Regions from separate parts of the Streptomyces sp. NPDC017448 genome, predicted to be linked through region 2. Evidence: riboswitches for the same ligand, from Rfam matches in the RefSeq annotation. Region 2 holds a riboswitch; the other holds the start of a gene.
The links. Region 2 has a riboswitch for glycine ahead of gcvT (glycine cleavage system aminomethyltransferase GcvT). Riboswitches for the same ligand answer to the same signal wherever they lie in the genome.
Positions count from the first base shown of each region.

Region 1 (3,400 bases), on a different contig from region 2:
GTACTGCTCGATCTTGGCCCGCAGGTCCGCGACGTCGACCTCGCCGTCGTCCGCGGTCTTCACCACGACGACCTTCATGCCCGCCATGACGGCGCTGGCGGCGTTGGTGCCGTGCGCCGAGGACGGGATCAGGCAGACGGTGCGCTGGTCGTCGCCGTTGGCCCGGTGGTACGCCCGGACGGCGAGCAGCCCCGCGAACTCGCCCTGGGAGCCGGCGTTGGGCTGGATGGACACCGCGTCGTAACCGGTGACCTCCGCCAGGCGCTCCTCCAGCTCGCGGATGAGGGTGAGGAAGCCCTGCGCCTGCTCGGCCGGGGCGAAGGGGTGCAGCGCGCCGAACTCGGGCCAGGTGATCGACTCCATCTCGGCGGTCGCGTTCAGCTTCATGGTGCAGGAGCCGAGCGGGATCATGCCGCGGTCCAGCGCGTAGTCGCGGTCGGCCAGCTTGCGCAGGTAGCGCAGCATCGCGGTCTCGGAGCGGTGCTGGTGGAAGACCGGGTGGGTCAGGAAGTCGTCCGTGCGCAGCAGCGCCTCCGGCAGCGCGTCCGCGACCGCGGCGTCCAGCGCCTCGACGTCGCCCTCGGCTCCGAAGGCCGCCCAGACGGCGGAGAGCTGCGCGCGGGTGGTGGTCTCGTCGCAGGCGATGGAGACGTGGTCGGCGTCGACGAGGCGGAGGTTGACCCCGCGCTCCCGGGCCTCCGCGACGATGCCGGCGGCCTTGCCGGGCGCCCGGACGGTCAGGGTGTCGAAGAACGCGTCGTGCACGACCTCGGCCCCGGAGCCGCGCAGGCCGTCGGCCAGGATCGCGGCGTAGCGGTGGGTGCGCCGGGCGATCGTCCGCAGCCCGTCGGGCCCGTGGTAGACCGCGTACATCCCGGCCATCACGGCGAGGAGCACCTGCGCCGTGCAGATGTTGCTGGTGGCCTTCTCCCGGCGGATGTGCTGCTCGCGGGTCTGGAGGGCCAGGCGGTACGCCTTGTCGCCGTCCGCGTCGACGGAGACGCCGACGAGGCGGCCGGGCAGGGAGCGGGCGAACTTCTCGCGGACCGCCATGAAGCCGGCGTGCGGGCCGCCGAAGCCCATCGGGACGCCGAAGCGCTGGGTGGTGCCGACCGCGATGTCCGCGCCGAGCGCGCCGGGCGAGGTGAGCAGCGTGAGGGCCAGCAGGTCGGCGGCGACGGTGACGATCGCGCCCAGCTCGTGGGCCTGCTCGATGACGGGCCCGATGGCCCGGACGGCGCCGGAGGCGCCCGGGTACTGGAGCAGGACGCCGAAGACGCCGCGCTCGGCGATCTCGGCGGGGATGCCGTCGCTCAGGTCGGCGACGACGACCTCGACGCCGGTCGGCTCGGCCCGGGTCTCGATGACCGCGACGGTCTGGGGCAGCGTGTCGGCGTCGACCAGGAAGACGCCCTTCTTCACCTTGCCCACGCGCCGGGCCAGGGCCATCGCCTCGGCGGCCGCGGTGCCCTCGTCGAGCAGGGAGGCGCCGGAGGTGGGCAGCCCGGTCAGCTCGGCGACCATCGTCTGGAAGTTGAGCAGGGCCTCCAGGCGGCCCTGGGAGATCTCCGGCTGGTACGGCGTGTAGGCCGTGTACCACGCCGGGTTCTCCATGACGTTGCGCAGGATCACGGGAGGCGTGAAGGTGCCGTAGTAGCCGAGGCCGATCATCGGGGCCAGCACCTTGTTGCGGTCGGCCAGCGCGCGCAGCTCGGCCAGGACCTCCGCCTCGGTGCGCGCCGACGGAAGGTTCAGGGCCTCGGCGCTCTTGATCACGTCGGGCACCGCGGCGGCGGTCAGCTCGTCGAGGGAGCCGTACCCGACCTGGGCGAGCATCTTCGCCTGGGCCTCGGCGTCCGGCCCTATGTGGCGCTGCTCGAACGGAATGCCCTGCTCCAGCTGGGAGAGCGGAGTGCGACGGGGGGTCATGATGGAGGCCTCCTGGTCTGCCACGACCTGCGAGGGGCACCGCGGCGCGAGTGCCCGGACGGCCTCCCCCTCTGTCATCTCAACCTGAGAGCTTCACCGGCCCGCCCGAAGGCATGCCGACTTTCACCGTCGGTGAGGGTCGAGTCCGCGTGGGCCTGCGCCCGCACGGCATCGCCCTGCTTTCCAGAGTGACCTCGTCCGTGCGGTACGGGTGCCTGAGAGATTCCGGGGAGGATTTGCTCCTTCGGCGCCTCCGGATTCCGCACCGGAGGACTCTCCCGCACGGGGTCAGCAGCCACCGTCAGCCTACCAGCGGCCCCCGCGCCGGAGCTCTCGAGTGGCCGACACCGCGGATCTGCACTTCTGTGGTGCTGGTGGGGCAAGGCAGACCACCCTGACCAGCCGCGACCAGTGGGAGGCACCGTGCAGACCGATATCGATCCGCGCCGCCTGATCGGCCGCAAGGCGTTCGATCGCAAGGGCGCCAAGATCGGAACGGTGGATGAGGTCTATCTCGACGACGCGACGGGCGTGCCCGAATGGGCGGCCGTGCGCACCGGACTGTTCAGCAGGGACGCCTTCGTCCCGCTGGAGCCCAGCGAATTCGTCGAGGACGCGTTGCGCGTCCCCTTCGACCGGGCGCTGATCAAGGGCGCGCCGGACTTCGGCGTCGGCCGGCACCTCTCGCCCGAGCAGGAGTTGCAGCTCTACCGCCACTACGGACTGGACGTCCCGCCGCCCGCCGAGTCCGGTTCCGACCGGGACTTCGGCAGGCTGGCGGGCCAGGAGGAGTAGTCGGGCGGCTCGCGGACGAGCGGCAGCGGGTCGGCCGGGCGCAGCAGCGGGTCGTCGACGCGGAAGGTGAGCACGCGGCCGGGTGCGCTCCACGGCTGCTCGAACCGGACGGTGACCCGGCCGACCCCGCTGCCCTGCACCCAGCCGTGCCCGTGCTCCTCGTGGTGCACGTCGTGCCCGGCGGCCCAGCCCCGCGCGGCGAGCGGCTCGGGGTCCTCGGGGACGGGCTCCGGCGCGCTCTCCCTCCCGTCGCCCTCCACCGCCCGCGCCCGGTCCTCCAGGGCCCGCCGGGCGAGCTCGCGGGCGTCTGCCGCCTGGGCGAACAGGTCCTCCTGGGTGAAGTCGGCCAGCCCCGTGACACCGACCCCCAGGAGCCGTACGCCCCCGGTGGTGTCCACGGACTCCAGCAGGCGTCCGGCCGCCTCGCGGACCACCGTGGGGTCGTCCGTGGGCCCTCGGAGCGTCTCGGAGCGGGTCAGGGTGGAGAAGTCGTAGCGGCGCACCTTCAGGACCACCGTGCGGCCCGACCGGGCGGCGGCCCGCAGCCGCTCCACGCACCGGACGGCCAGCCGCTCCACCTCGGCCCGCACCCTCACCCGGTCGTGCAGGTCCACGTCGAAGGTGTCCTCCACCGATACGGACTTGGCGTCCCGCTCGGCGACCACCGGCCGGTCGT
Region 1 is NZ_JBIRLM010000030.1:33,181-36,580, forward strand. It holds gene gcvP (aminomethyl-transferring glycine dehydrogenase) at 1-1,929, opposite strand, end outside; glycine riboswitch at 2,123-2,220, opposite strand; gene ACH4K1_RS31785 (PRC-barrel domain-containing protein) at 2,353-2,724, shown strand; gene ACH4K1_RS31790 (DNA polymerase IV) at 2,646-3,400, opposite strand, start outside.
Region 1: linked by a shared signal. The riboswitch ahead of gcvP (aminomethyl-transferring glycine dehydrogenase) and the one ahead of gcvT (glycine cleavage system aminomethyltransferase GcvT) in region 2 are both predicted to bind glycine.

Region 2 (3,400 bases):
CGGCCAGGGCGGCTGGACCCGGCCGAGCGCCCGGCCGACGGCGTCCATGGGGACGCTCTGGTCCGCTCCCTCCCAGACGGCGAACTCGACGCCGACGAAGAGGACCGGGTCGCCGCCCTCGATGCTGGCCAGCGTCCGGCGGGCGGTGCCGACCACCCCGGTGGCCTCGAACTCCTCGGAGACGACGGAGAGGAAGTCGACCGGGTCCTGCTGCCAGTCCGGCTCGAACAGGCGGACGCGGCCGCCCGCGGCGGGGCCGTCCAGGGGGGTGCGGCCGGCCCGGCACAGTTCGGCGACGGCGGGCGGCGGAAGCGGGAGGCCGACGGCGCCGCCGGGGTTGACGGCGATGCCGACCTGGGGGGGCAGGCCCCGGGCGAAGTCGCGGGCGGGCGCGACGGCGAAGGACATGTGGCTGCCGACGCAGCCGAGGAACTGGGCCTCGGAGCTGAAGACGGGGACGAAGGCCGCGCCGTCGATCTCCATCATCGGCAGGTCGAGGTCGGCGCTGGCGGGGCTGCCGCCGTTCGGCAGCGGTACCCAGACGGAACTGCGGCCGAGCACTTCGACGAGACGGCCGCCCGCGTCCGGGACGCCGAGCGAGGCGCTGAGCACCTCTTCGAGCTCGTTGGCGGGCCACCCCTGCTGGGGGTGCGCCGGTGCGGGTGCCGGAATGTCCACTGCCTCTGTGCCCTCTCTCCACCGCGTCGGCCGCGCGCGGCGGCCCCTCGCTCTTCGCTCGGCCAGAACCCTATCCGGCGCGGACGGGCGGGGGCTCTTCGTCGGTGAAGTCGCCGAAGGAGATCCGGCGCAGCGCGTCCGCGGCCTCGCGGTCCAGCAGCACCGCCGAGGCGCAGCCGGCGGGCGGGCGGCCCCGCTCGATGTCGCGGATCAGCCGGCCGACCGCGCGGCGGTGGCGGGCGAAGGCGTAGCCGGAGACGCCCCGGCCGCGCTCGCGCTGTCCTCGGCGGGCCGTCTCGGGGTCCACGTCGAGGAGGATCAGGTGCAGGGCGCGGCCCCGGCGCGCGGCGTGCCGGGCGAGCCACCTGCGTACCCAGGTCTGGGTACCGCAGTCGTGGACGACGACGGAGGCGCCGGAACGGAGGACGGTCCGGAGCCCGAGGTAGTGGGCGGCGCGGGCCAGGGGGCGGTAGAGGGCGTACGGGAGTAAGGAGGGCAGGGCGGCCGTCCAGCGGTCGCGGGTGTCCTGGGAGTCGATGGCGTGGCCGGTCACGGCGCGCCGGATCAGAGTGGACTTGCCCCCGCCGGGGAGACCGGAGACCACCGCGATGTCCCCGGCGGCGAAATCGAGGCCCTCGGGGCCCGCTCCGGCGCGTCCGCGCAGATCCCGCACCACCGGGGCGCACCCGCTGAGCGCCTCCCGCGCCGGCGCGCCAGGCTGTGCGGGCATCGCCCGGTACGCCTCCCCCGTGATCGGTGCCGACCGCTGCAACGTCATGCCCATCCCCTTGCCGTCGGGCCGCCCACACCTGTTCCTGAAGTGTAAAGAACTGGCAAGGCGGCACAACCGTCCTCGCCGTCCGGGCGGGCGCCGAGGACCGGCCTCCCGCTCCGCCGCAAGGCGTGCGATGATGGCCGCGCCAACTGCATACCGGCCGTTCGAATCCGCGCGGGAGAGTTCCGGCCACAGTGTGGGCCGGGCGCCGAAGGAGCAAGACCCTCCCTTGAATCTCTCAGGCCCCGTACCGCGCGGATGAGGCAGATCTGAAAAGCGGGCCGCCCCGGTGGCCCCACCCAAGGTGCAAGCCGAGCCCTCCGAACAAGGGCGCGCCCTCCGGGGCCCACCCCGTCAGGGGCTGTCGGCGAACCTCTCAGGTTCCGATGACAGATGGGGAGGATCTCCGTCCCGACGTCGTCATGCCCTGGAGCCATGCCCATGAGCACCGCCCCCCGTCTCACCGCCCTCGACGCGCTGCACCGCTCGCTCGGCGCCACCATGACCGACTTCGCGGGCTGGGACATGCCGCTGCGGTACGCGAGCGAGCGCGACGAGCACAACGCCGTCCGCACCCGCGCCGGCCTCTTCGACCTGTCGCACATGGGCGAGATCACCGTCACCGGCCCCGAGGCCGCCGCCTTCCTGAGCTACGCGCTGGTCGGCAACATCGCCACCGTCGGCGCGGGCCGGGCCCGCTACACGATGATCGTCCAGGAGGACGGCGGGATCGTGGACGACCTGATCGTCTACCGCCTGGGCGACACCGGGGCCCCCGAGTACATGGTCGTCGCCAACGCGGGCAACGCGCAGATCGTGCTGGACGCGCTGACCGCCCGCGCCGAGGGCTTCGACGCCGAGGTGCGCGACGACCGGGACGCGTACGCGCTGCTCGCGGTCCAGGGCCCCGAGTCGCCCGCCATCATGAAGGCCGTCACCGACGCCGACCTGGACGGGCTGAAGTACTACGCCGGCCTGCCGGGCACGGTCGCCGGGGTTCCGGCGCTCATCGCCCGTACCGGCTACACCGGCGAGGACGGCTTCGAGCTGTTCGTCGCCCCCGACCACGCCGAACAGCTGTGGCGGGCGCTGACCGAGGCCGGCGCCCCGCACGGCCTGATCCCCTGCGGCCTCTCCTGCCGGGACACGCTGCGCCTGGAGGCGGGCATGCCGCTGTACGGGCACGAGCTGACGACGGCGCTCACCCCGTTCGACGCGGGTCTGGGCCGGGTCGTGAAGTTCGAGAAGGAGGGCGACTTCGTCGGCCGCGAGGCGCTGGAGGCCGCCGCCGAGCGCGCCGAGAGCGCCCCGCCGCGCAAGCTGGTCGGCCTGGTCGCCGAGGGCCGCCGCGTCCCGCGCGCCGGGTTCTCCGTGGTCGCCGACGGCAAGGTGATCGGCGAGGTCACCTCCGGCGCCCCGTCCCCGACCCTGGGCAAGCCGATCGCCATGGCCTACGTGGACGCCGCCTTCGCCACTCCCGGCACCGAGGGCGTGGGCGTGGACATCCGCGGCACGCACGAGCCGTACGAGGTCGTCGCGCTGCCGTTCTACAAGCGCCAGAAGTGATATCCCGGAGGGGCCGGAGCGTTTCCGGCCGCCCGCGCCCGTCACGGAAGTGACGTACCTCCGTCTCACCCCGTAAGACCACCGTTCATCAGCACTCCCCCGCGTACAGGAGAATTCAGGTCATGAGCAACCCCCAGCAGCTGCGGTACAGCAAGGAGCACGAGTGGCTGTCGGCCCTCGAGGACGGCGTGGCCACCATCGGCATCACGGAGTACGCGGCCAACGCGCTCGGCGACGTCGTCTACGCCCAGCTCCCGGAGGTCGGTGACACGGTGACCGCGGGCGAGACCTGCGGGGAGCTGGAGTCGACCAAGTCCGTCAGCGACCTGTACTCGCCGGTGACCGGTGAGGTGACGGCGACCAACCAGGACGTCGTGGACG
Region 2 is NZ_JBIRLM010000003.1:80,636-84,035, reverse strand. It holds gene ACH4K1_RS07690 (enhanced serine sensitivity protein SseB) at 1-678, opposite strand, end outside; gene ACH4K1_RS07685 (AAA family ATPase) at 749-1,456, opposite strand; glycine riboswitch at 1,619-1,716, shown strand; gene gcvT (glycine cleavage system aminomethyltransferase GcvT) at 1,895-3,019, shown strand; gene gcvH (glycine cleavage system protein GcvH) at 3,142-3,400, shown strand, end outside.